One region of the Streptomyces sp. NPDC051172 genome, then DNA from elsewhere that is predicted to be linked to it. Evidence: riboswitches for the same ligand, from Rfam matches in the RefSeq annotation. Region 1 holds a riboswitch; the other holds the start of a gene.

Region 1 (4,839 bases):
CGTCGAGGGCGGTCAGCACGCGCTGCCCCCGCTCGGACTCCAGGTGCTTGGCGGCGCCGCCCGCGCGCGGGCTGTCGACGGTCGTGCCGGGCCGGTACTTGCCGGTGAGGAAGCCGGCGGCGAGGGCGTAGTACGGGACGGCGGCCAGGCCGTAGTGCGCGGCCAGGTCCTGCAGCTCGCCCTCGTACGTGCCGCGGGAGACCAGGTTGTAGTGGGGCTGCAGGGCCACGTACTTGGCCAGGCCCTCGCGGTCGGAGAACTCCAGGGACGCGCGGAGCCGGTCGGCGGAGATGTTGGACGCGGCGATGTGCCGGACCTTGCCCGCCTTCACCAGCTCGTCGAGCGCGCCGATGATCTCCTCGACCGGCACCTCGGGCTTGTCGAAGTGGGTGTAGTAGAGGTCGATGTAGTCGGTGTCGAGGCGGCGCAGGGAGGCCTCTGCGGCGGCCTTGATGTTGGCGGCGGACAGGCCCTGGAAGTCGGGGTGCTGGCTGACCTTGGTCGCGATGACCACGTCGTCGCGGTTGCCGCGCGCCCTGACCCACTTGCCGATGATCGTCTCTGACTCGCCGCCGTGGTTGCCGTCGACCCAGGCCGAGTAGGAGTCGGCGGTGTCGACGAAGTTGCCGCCGGCGGCCGCATAGGCGTCGAGCACGGCGAAGGAGGTGGCCTCGTCGGCGGTCCAGCCGAAGACGTTGCCGCCCAGGGAGAGCGGGAAGACCTCCAGGCCGGAGGAGCCGAGCTTGCGCAGAGAAGGAGAAGTCATGCCTTACGTCAACGCCCGCCCCGGTGGCCGGTCTTCCGCGGCGGGCGCAAAGATCCCGTAAACAAGCGGACTACGGCACTCCGGGGGCGGACGGAGAACGCACGGATGTCAGGGGTTGAGGCCCTTGCTGCGCAGCCACGGCAGCGGGTCGATGCCCGTGGCCTGGCCGTCGGGGTGGACCTCCAGGTGCAGGTGCGGGCCGGTCACGTTGCCGGTGGCGCCGATGCGGCCGATGACGTCACCCGTGCCGACCTTCTGGCCGACGCTGACGCTGATCGACGACTGGTGGCAGAACCAGAGCTCCGTACCGTCGTCGAGGGTGAGGATCGTGCGGTAGCCGTACGCGCCCGCCCAGCCGGCCTGCGTGATGGTGCCGGAGTGGATGGCCTTGATGAGCGTGCCCGTGGGGGCGGCGAAGTCGAGGCCCGTGTGGTAGCCGGAGGACCACATGGAACCGGCCTGACCGAAGGTGCCGGTGATCGTGTACGACACGACCGGCAGCTGGAACTGCTTGGCCAGCTCGGCGAGCTTCACGGCCTCGGCGGCCTTCTTGGCCGCCGCCTCCGCCTTCTCCTTCGCCGCGGCGGCCTTGGTCGCGGCCTCCTTCTCGGCCTTGGCGGCGGCGTCGTCGATCTGCTTCGCGAGGGCCGCCTCGGTGGCCGCCTGGCTCTTGCCGTCGATCTGGACCTGCTGCGACTCGGCCTGCGCCATGATCCGGTCGCGCAGCGCCTCACCGGCGCCCCGCGCGGTGCCCTCGGAGGTGGTGGCGACGTCGCTGAGCGCGGTCGCGGAGCCCTTGGGGGCCTCGGAGCCACCGAACACATGGGCCACGGAGGCGAGATCGGGCATGGAGATCGACACCGGCGGCTTGCCGGTGTTGGCGCTGGCCATACCGCCCGCGCCGACGGCGGCTATGACACCGACACCGAGGACCGTGGAGCTGCGGGCGAGTCCCCCGCCGCGCTGCTTGGCGACGCGGTGCCGGCCGCGGACCGGGGCGAGGGAGTCCTCGGTGGGATTCCACTCCTCCCACGGACCCTCGTCGGTGCGTCGGCCGGCGAAGCCGAAGGGTTCGGTGCTCGGCACGAACGGGGCTGGCGGGGCAGGCGGGTTGGACGCCACGTGGGCGTGCTCCTTTCCTTCCTTCTCGCCTACCGGGTTAGCTGACGGGTTCGGAGCAGGAAGGTCTCCTACGCGCGTATACCTGCCGTGCTGCCACGGCGGTGTCGGCGCGATTCACCCCAGGGTGGTGGTTCCCCGGTTCCCTTGCGGGATTCGGCGCGTGCGCACGGAGCCGCCTCTTGTGACGGCTGGGACGACCGCGCTGCGTTATCGAACGTTAATAGACCCGGGGTGTCGTTTCCAAGGTGTTCCGCTTGATCATTAACCTTTCTGACCTGAACGTACGGCGCATGAACGGCGAAAAACGGGCGAGTTGACCGCGCCTCAGGAATCTCAGGGCCGTCTTACGGCGAGCAGTGCCATGTCGTCCGCCATGGCCTCACCGGCGTATCTGCGCACCTCCCGTGCGAGGGTGGCGAGCAGCGCGGCGGGCTCGTGGAAGACCCGGCCGGCGAGCCGGTCCGCGGGTTCGAAGAACCGCCCGTGCTCGTCCCGTGCCTCGGACAGCCCGTCGGTGTACAGCAGCAGCGTGGCCCCGCCGCGGAACGCGATCTCCTCCGCGCGGTCGGGCCGGCTCCCGAAGTCGCCCATGCCGAGCGGCAGGGCGGGCTCGCGGGCGTGCAGGGTGTGCACGGTGCCGTCGGGGCACAGCAGCAGCGGAGGCGGGTGGCCTCGGGTGAGGATGCGGACGACGCCCTCGCCGTGCGGGAGTTCGGCGAGCACGGCGGTGGCGAACCCCTCGAACAACTCGATGCCCCCGCGCCGCGCCGCCTCGCGGGCCAGCGCCCGGTCCAGCCGCTGTGCGACCGCCTCCAGGGTGGCCTCCTGTTCGGCGGCCTCCCGGAACGCCCCGATGACGACGGCCACGGCGGCCACCGCGCCCATCCCCTTTCCCCGTACGTCGCCCACGACCAGCCGTACGCCGTACGGGCTGTCCTGCACGGCGTACAGGTCGCCGCCGATGGATGCGTCCGCCTGCGCGGCCTCGTACCGTGCCGCGACTGCGAACCCTCCGACCCGCTCGGCGGGTTCGGGCAGCACGGCGCGCTGGGTGGCCTCGGCGATCTCGCGCTGCGAGGCGAGCTCCTCGCGACCGCGGCCGACGAGGAGGTTGATGAGGACGGCCAGGACGGAGACCGTCGCGACGGTGGCCAGCTCGGTGATCGCCTCGACCTGGAGGAGGATGCCCATCTGGGCGTGGATCGCGGTGACGACGAGGACGGTCGCGATGCCGGTGAGGACCGTGCCGCGGCGCGAGTAGAGCGGGGCGGCGACCAGGGGTGCGGCGGTGAAGAGAGGGCCCGCCGTGAACCGCGACGGGGTGAGGTAGTCGTAGAAGGTCCCGCCGACGATCAACAGCGCCGGGAGCAGCCGCACGAAGGTGCGCGCGTATGAGATCGGCCCCTCCTGCTCCACCTCTCCAGGTTTCCCGGTACGGCGGTGCGGGGCGAGCCGGATGACCCGACCGGGGGAAACACTCAGGGCCGGAGTCCAGTCACTGGACTCCGGCCCTGAGCCTTGAGTAGCGGGGACAGGATTTGAACCTGCGACCTCTGGGTTATGAGCCCAGCGAGCTACCGAGCTGCTCCACCCCGCGTCGTTGTGTAACCAGCATACGCCATCCGCGGGGCTGTCTGCGCCAGGGTTTGTGTCCGCCCCCGTTCGCCTGCGTTCTCGGGGGTTCGCAGGATGGCCGTCAGGCGGCGGGGTTGTCCGCGTGGGTGAGCGTCTCCCAGGAGACGAAGAGGTCGTCGGTGCCCGCCGGGCGGCTCTGCTCGACCAGCTTGTGGGCGGCCGGGACGGGGGTGCCGAGCCGGTTCTCCAGGTGGTTGAGGGCGACCTCCAGGTCGGGGCCCATGTTGCCGACGACCCTGCCGCCGCACAGCCACCGCGGGGGCTTGGCCCCCATCTCGTAGCGGGCGTGGAAGTCGAGGGCCGCCTTCAGCCGGTCCTTGACGTCGCCGTACAGGTCGACGCCCTGGTGCCAGGCGGTCTCGGCGATGTGCGCGGTGGCGGCGAGGGAGTAGCCGACGTGCTTGAAGTTGCGGCAGGTCTCCTGCGCGATGCCGTCCTCGAACTTCGTCTCCTTGAACCAGTACGTCTCCAGCTTCTGCACGGTGTTGGCGTCGGAGCCGGCCGGGGTGAGCGGGATCTTGCCGTCCTTGCGCAGATAGAAGTAGTCGGGCACCAGGCCGCGGAAGCGTTTTACGGCGGTGTCGAAGGTCTTGTGGTCGTCGGTGAAGACGGCGATCCCGATGGCGGCGTCGGTCATCGCGAGGTCCCAGTTGCCGTTGTAGTCGGGAAGGTCCCTGGTGACCTCGGGGAGGTAGGCGGTGCGCAGCATGGCCGTGAACCGCCGTACTCGGTCGGCGGGCCAGCCGGCGCCCGGTGCGTACCGGATGATCTCCGCGGCCCGCGCCCAGGTCGACCCGGCCCAGGAGGACTGCAGCCGGGCGTCCTGCGCCGTGTGCCGCTTCAGCTGCGCCGACCAGGCGTCCATGATCTCCCGGGCCTTCACGGCGTGCTCGTGCTGACCGGTGACGCTGTAGAGGAGCGCCTGGGTGTAGGCGGCGATGGCGTCCTGCCGCTCCTCCAGACAGCCCTTCGCGCCCTTGCCGCCCCAGGGGCAGTTGACGACCGCGACCGGCTGGGCCGTGTACTTGTACGACCCGTACTTGCTGTCCCGCATGTCGAGGAACGCCTGCAGCCAGGGCTGCTTGCCCGCGATGACGTTCTTGCGTACGACGTCCAGCTGGGCCTGGCTGACGAGGACACCGGGGTGGGTGAACGGTGCGCCCGGGGGCAGCGCCCTCGCCATGGTGCGGGTACCGGGGTCGGTGCCGCAGGAGGCGACGAGTGCCGTCAGCAGGAGGACGAGGAGAACTGCCGCCGCACGTCTGGGAACTGACCTCACTGGCACTACCTCCGCGATCGCCTCCGGCCGGTACGGT
Region 2 (4,839 bases), on a different contig from region 1:
CGCGCCTTCAGGTCGCGCAGCTGCTCGACCCGCGCCCTGGCCTGCTCCCGCTGCCGCTGGAGATCGGCGATCTGGGAGCGCTGGGAGACGTACTGCCTTATGGGGTACGCCAGCGCCACCACCATCGAGCACAGCACCAGGGCGAGCAGCGCCGCCCGGCCGGTCAGCCGCGACCGGCGAGCCTGCCGCTTGGTCTGGGAGCGGTAGACCCGGGCCGCCGTCTGCTCGCCGAGCAGCCTGATCCTGGTCGCGGTGGAGAACCGGTCCCGGTCCTTCACGGCCATGTCCCCGCCTCCCGTCACACGTGCGTACGTCCCCGCACACGGTACGGGACCGGTACGGGGACGTACGTACGACTGGCTAAGGCTTAGCCCAGGTTGGGTCAGCCCTTGCTGTGTTTAATAGTTCGCAGAGCGAAACCGGGGGAAGGCCGAGCGGCCCGCGTACTCCGCGGCGTCGTCGAGGATCTCCTCGATGCGCAGCAGCTGGTTGTACTTGGCGACGCGGTCCGAGCGGGCCGGGGCGCCGGTCTTGATCTGGCCGCAGTTCACCGCGACGGCGAGGTCGGCGATGGTGACGTCCTCGGTCTCGCCGGAGCGGTGGGACATCATGCACTTGAAGCCGTTGCGCTGGGCCATCTCGACGGCGTCCAGGGTCTCGGTGAGCGAGCCGATCTGGTTCACCTTGACGAGCAGGGCGTTGGCGGTGCCCTCCTCGATGCCGCGGGCCAGGCGCTCCGGGTTGGTGACGAACAGGTCGTCGCCGACGATCTGGACCTTGTCGCCCAGCTTGTCGGTGATGACCTTCCAGCCGGCCCAGTCGTCCTCGAACAGCGGGTCCTCGATGGAGACGAGCGGGTAGGCCGCCACGAGCTCCTCGTAGTACTCGGTCATCTCGGCGGCCGAGCGGGACTTGCCCTCGAACTCGTACTTGCCGTCCTTGTAGAACTCGGACGCGGCGACGTCGAGCGCGAGCGCGATCTGCTGGCCGGGGACGTAGCCGGCCTGCTTGATGGCCTCGATGATGAGGTCGAGCGCGGCGCGGTTGGACTCCAGGTTCGGGGCGAAGCCGCCCTCGTCGCCGAGGCCGGTGGACAGGCCCTTGGTCTTCAGCACCTTCTTGAGGGTGTGGTAGACCTCGGCGCCCCAGCGCAGGGCCTCGGAGAAGGACTCCGCGCCGATGGGGGCGATCATGAACTCCTGGATGTCCACGTTGGAGTCGGCGTGCGAGCCGCCGTTCAGGATGTTCATCATCGGCACCGGCAGCAGGTGCGCGTTCGGGCCGCCCAGGTAGCGGAAGAGCGGCAGGTCGCTGGCCTCGGAGGCGGCGTGGGCGACGGCGAGGGAGACACCGAGGATGGCGTTGGCGCCGAGGGAGCCCTTGTTGTCGGTGGCGTCCAGGTCGAACATGGCCTGGTCGATCAGGCGCTGCTCGGTGGCGTCGTAGCCGACCAGCTCCGGGCCGATCTGCTCGATGACGGCGAGGACGGCCTTCTCGACACCCTTGCCCTGGTAGCGGTTGGGGTCACCGTCGCGGAGCTCGATGGCCTCGAAGGCGCCCGTGGAGGCGCCGGACGGGACGGCGGCACGACCCGTGCTGCCGTCGTCGAGGCCGACCTCGACCTCGACCGTGGGGTTGCCTCGGGAGTCCAGGATTTCCCGGGCTACGACGACGTCGATGGACGGCACGAGCATCTCCTTCTTGGATGTGACACGGCTACGGCAGTAGCGCGGTGGCTCTGCGGGATGAGCCTAACCGCCTGAGGCCGATCGGCCACGTTGCCGACCACCTCTTGGGCAGAACCGAGAGTAAATTGTTTCCGAACGGAACAAAGAGGGGGAGCAAAAAGAACCCCGCTCCGGTGCGTACGGGGGAACACGCACCGGAGCGGGGAGCCCCCTGGGGGCGGGGGGTGACCGTCAGCCCTGTGTCACTTCAGGTGCAGCTGCTGGCCGGGGTAGATCAGGTTGGCGTCCTGGACGATGTCCTTGTTCAGCTTGAACAGCTTCTGCCAGCCGCCCTTGACGCCGTGCTTCTCGGCGATCGAGCTGAGGGTGTCGCCCTTGACGACCTTGTACTCGCCGTCGCCCTTCTTGACCTTCTTGCCGGTCGGGGTGGTGACGGTCTTCGTGCTCTTCTGGGTCTTCGTGCTCTCGGTCTTCGCGGCCGGGCGCTCGGCGGAGCGGGAGGCGGCCTGCGAGTCCGTGGAGCGGGTGGTGTTCGTGGCGGGGGCGCTGCCGTTGTAGGCGGCACCGGACAGGCCCGTGCCGCAGACCGGCCAGGCGCCCTTGCCCTGCGCGGCGAGGACCTTCTCGGCCACGGCTATCTGCTGCGCCTTGGAGGCCTGGTTGGCCTGCGGGGCGTAGGCGGTGCCGCCGTACGCGGCCCAGGTGGAGGCGGAGAACTGCAGGCCGCCGTAGTAGCCGTTCCCGGTGTTGATGGCCCAGTTGCCGCCGGACTCGCACTGGGCGACCGTGTCCCACTCGGAGGCGGTGGCGGCGGAGGCGTTGCCGGCCGCCATCAGCGGAGCGGCGATGGCGACACCGGTGACGCCGGCCAGCGCGGCGGCCCGGGTGGCCTTGGACGGACGACGGTGCTTGCCCTTACCGGAAAACAGCATGGTTCGATCCCCTCACCGACGCCTGCGAGGTGAGCTGTCGGGTTCGGGCCGGTTGAGTTGCCCGGTCGTGCTCTCGCTCTCACGAGACACGGCTACACCCCTAGCCGCCCGTCAACTGCCCGGGCAGGCACCTACCTTGGGTCCCCCGCTCCTGCCTACGGCGCATTACGCGACGACTGTTCCCGTACGGCCGCTGGCAGGATTCGGCGTTGCGGCAGCCGGGGCTCGTGTTGACGAGCGGTGACGACGGTAGACACGCGATCCGTCGAATTTCAAAGACGATCAGGGCTTCTGAGACTCATCCCACACTTTCACCAAACCGGACATTCAGTGGCGAAGTATGACGTGAACTCCCTTTGCTTTTCGCCCTATTCGGCACCGAGTTTCAGGGTCTGACCGGCGAAGATGTGGTTCGGGTCGGTGCCGATGGCCTTCTTGTTCTCGGCGTAGAGCGCTCGCCACCCGCCGTCCAGGCCAAGGGAGTCGGCGATGGAGGCGAGGGTGTCGCCGGCGTGGACGGTGTACGCGCCACCCGTGCCGCCGTCGGCCTTGGTCTTGTCGACGGTCTTGCCGACGGTCTTGTCTGCCGCCTCGTCGGCGCTGGCGCCACGGTGGCGGCCGGTGCCGGTCGTACCGGTGTCGACGAGGGTCCAAGTGGACGCCGGAGGCTCGGGATTGTCCAAGTCATCCCCCTTCGTCCTGTCTGTCGACGAGCGGTCGGAGCCCTGTGAGTTGCCCGCGGCTTTCTTGGACGGAGAGGTGGACGGCGAGGCAGATGTGCCGGATTCGGTGGAGTTGTCCGTCGCGCTCACAGAGGACGAAGGCGAGGCACTGGAGGGCGAGCCGGAGGACGAATCCGACGAAGAGGACCCATCGGAGGCGCCGCCCGAGGAGTTGGACAGACCGGTCGAGTCGGATGCCCCGGATGAATCGGACGAACCGGAACCGCCGACCAGCACACCGGTGTCGACGGCGGCCGAACCCGAGTCCTTGGTGAGCCCGGAGGTCAGTCCGCAGGTATGGAAGGCGCCGACCCCCTGGTCGTCCAGGAGCTTCTCGGCGACGGCTATCTGCTGGTTGCGGCTGGCGAGGTCGGCCCGGGGGGCGTAGTCGAGGCCGCCGTACTTCTCCCAGTTCTCCTGGGTCAACTTGAGCCCGCCGTAGAACCCGTTGCCGCTGTTCTCGCTCCAGGAGCCGCCGGTCTCGCACTGGGCGACCTTGTCCCACGTGGTGCCGTCGGCGGCGCTGGCGCCGCCCGCGGCGAAGAGCGGGATCGCGATGGCGGAGCCGGTCACTCCGGCGGCGACGAGGAGAGCCGGAGCCTGACGGGGGCGACGGTGTCGACCGTTCCCGGAGAGCATGCGGAGGCCTTTCACGAGACAGCGATAACCGCGCGGCGCATGACACCGACAGGCGTTCGATACCGCCGCGCTGGTCCGTGAAGGTAGCGGCTGCCGATCACTTGTCACAAGTTAATGCCGCGTAGATCACGTGAAGATCACAGACTTGAACGCTCATCGTCTTCGGCCCGTTCGCTGCGGCGGCGCATCCACCTGCGGGCTCCCGATACGGTCGTCCCGTGAACGTCCCGAACACCACTCCCGAACTCTTCACCTGGGAATTCGCCGGCGACCCGTATCCGGCCTACGCCTGGCTGCGCGAGCACTCCCCCGTCCACTGGACGAAACTTCCCAGCGGGGTCGAGGCATGGCTGGTGACCCGCTACGCCGACGCACGTCAGGCGCTCGCGGACGGGCGGCTCTCGAAGAACCCCGAGCATCACGCCGAGGACGCGCAGGGCAAGAGCAGGACCGGTATTCCGGGTGAGCGCAGCGCCAATCTCATGACGCATCTGCTCAATATCGACCCGCCGGACCACACCCGGCTGCGCCGCCTCGTCTCCAAGGCGTTCACCCCGCGCCGGGTGGCCGAATTCGCGCCGCGGGTGCAGGAGTTGACGGACGACCTCATCGACCGGTTCGCGCCGCACGGCGAGGCCGATCTGATCCACGACTTCGCCTTCCCCCTCCCCATCTACGCGATCTGCGATCTGCTCGGCGTGCCGCGCGAGGACCAGGACGACTTCCGCGACTGGGCGGGGATGATGATCCGCCACGGCGGCGGGCCGCGCGGCGGTGTCGCCCGCTCCGTGAAGAAGATCCGCGGCTATCTCGCCGAACTCATCCACCGCAAGCGGGGTGACCTCGGCGAGGACCTGA

Evidence for each region. A riboswitch is a leader RNA that binds a small molecule or an ion and turns the genes downstream of it on or off. The one in region 1 is predicted to bind cyclic di-AMP.
Region 2: linked by a shared signal. The riboswitch ahead of AB0N07_RS38490 (transglycosylase family protein) and the one ahead of AB0N07_RS41710 (M23 family metallopeptidase) in region 1 are both predicted to bind cyclic di-AMP.

The regions. Positions count from the first base shown of each region.
Region 1 is NZ_JBFBBE010000121.1:4,448-9,286, reverse strand. Features, by position in the region: gene AB0N07_RS41715 (aldo/keto reductase) at 1-766, opposite strand, end outside; gene AB0N07_RS41710 (M23 family metallopeptidase) at 875-1,888, opposite strand; cyclic di-AMP (ydaO/yuaA leader) riboswitch at 1,900-2,057, opposite strand; gene AB0N07_RS41705 (PP2C family protein-serine/threonine phosphatase) at 2,222-3,304, opposite strand; tRNA gene AB0N07_RS41700 (tRNA-Met) at 3,412-3,485, opposite strand; gene AB0N07_RS41695 (alginate lyase family protein) at 3,585-4,706, opposite strand.
Region 2 is NZ_JBFBBE010000099.1:15,077-19,915, forward strand. Features, by position in the region: gene AB0N07_RS38480 (septum formation initiator family protein) at 1-284, opposite strand, end outside; gene eno (phosphopyruvate hydratase) at 399-1,694, opposite strand; gene AB0N07_RS38490 (transglycosylase family protein) at 1,931-2,620, opposite strand; cyclic di-AMP (ydaO/yuaA leader) riboswitch at 2,625-2,793, opposite strand; gene AB0N07_RS38495 (transglycosylase family protein) at 2,989-3,981, opposite strand; gene AB0N07_RS38500 (cytochrome P450) at 4,200-4,839, shown strand, end outside.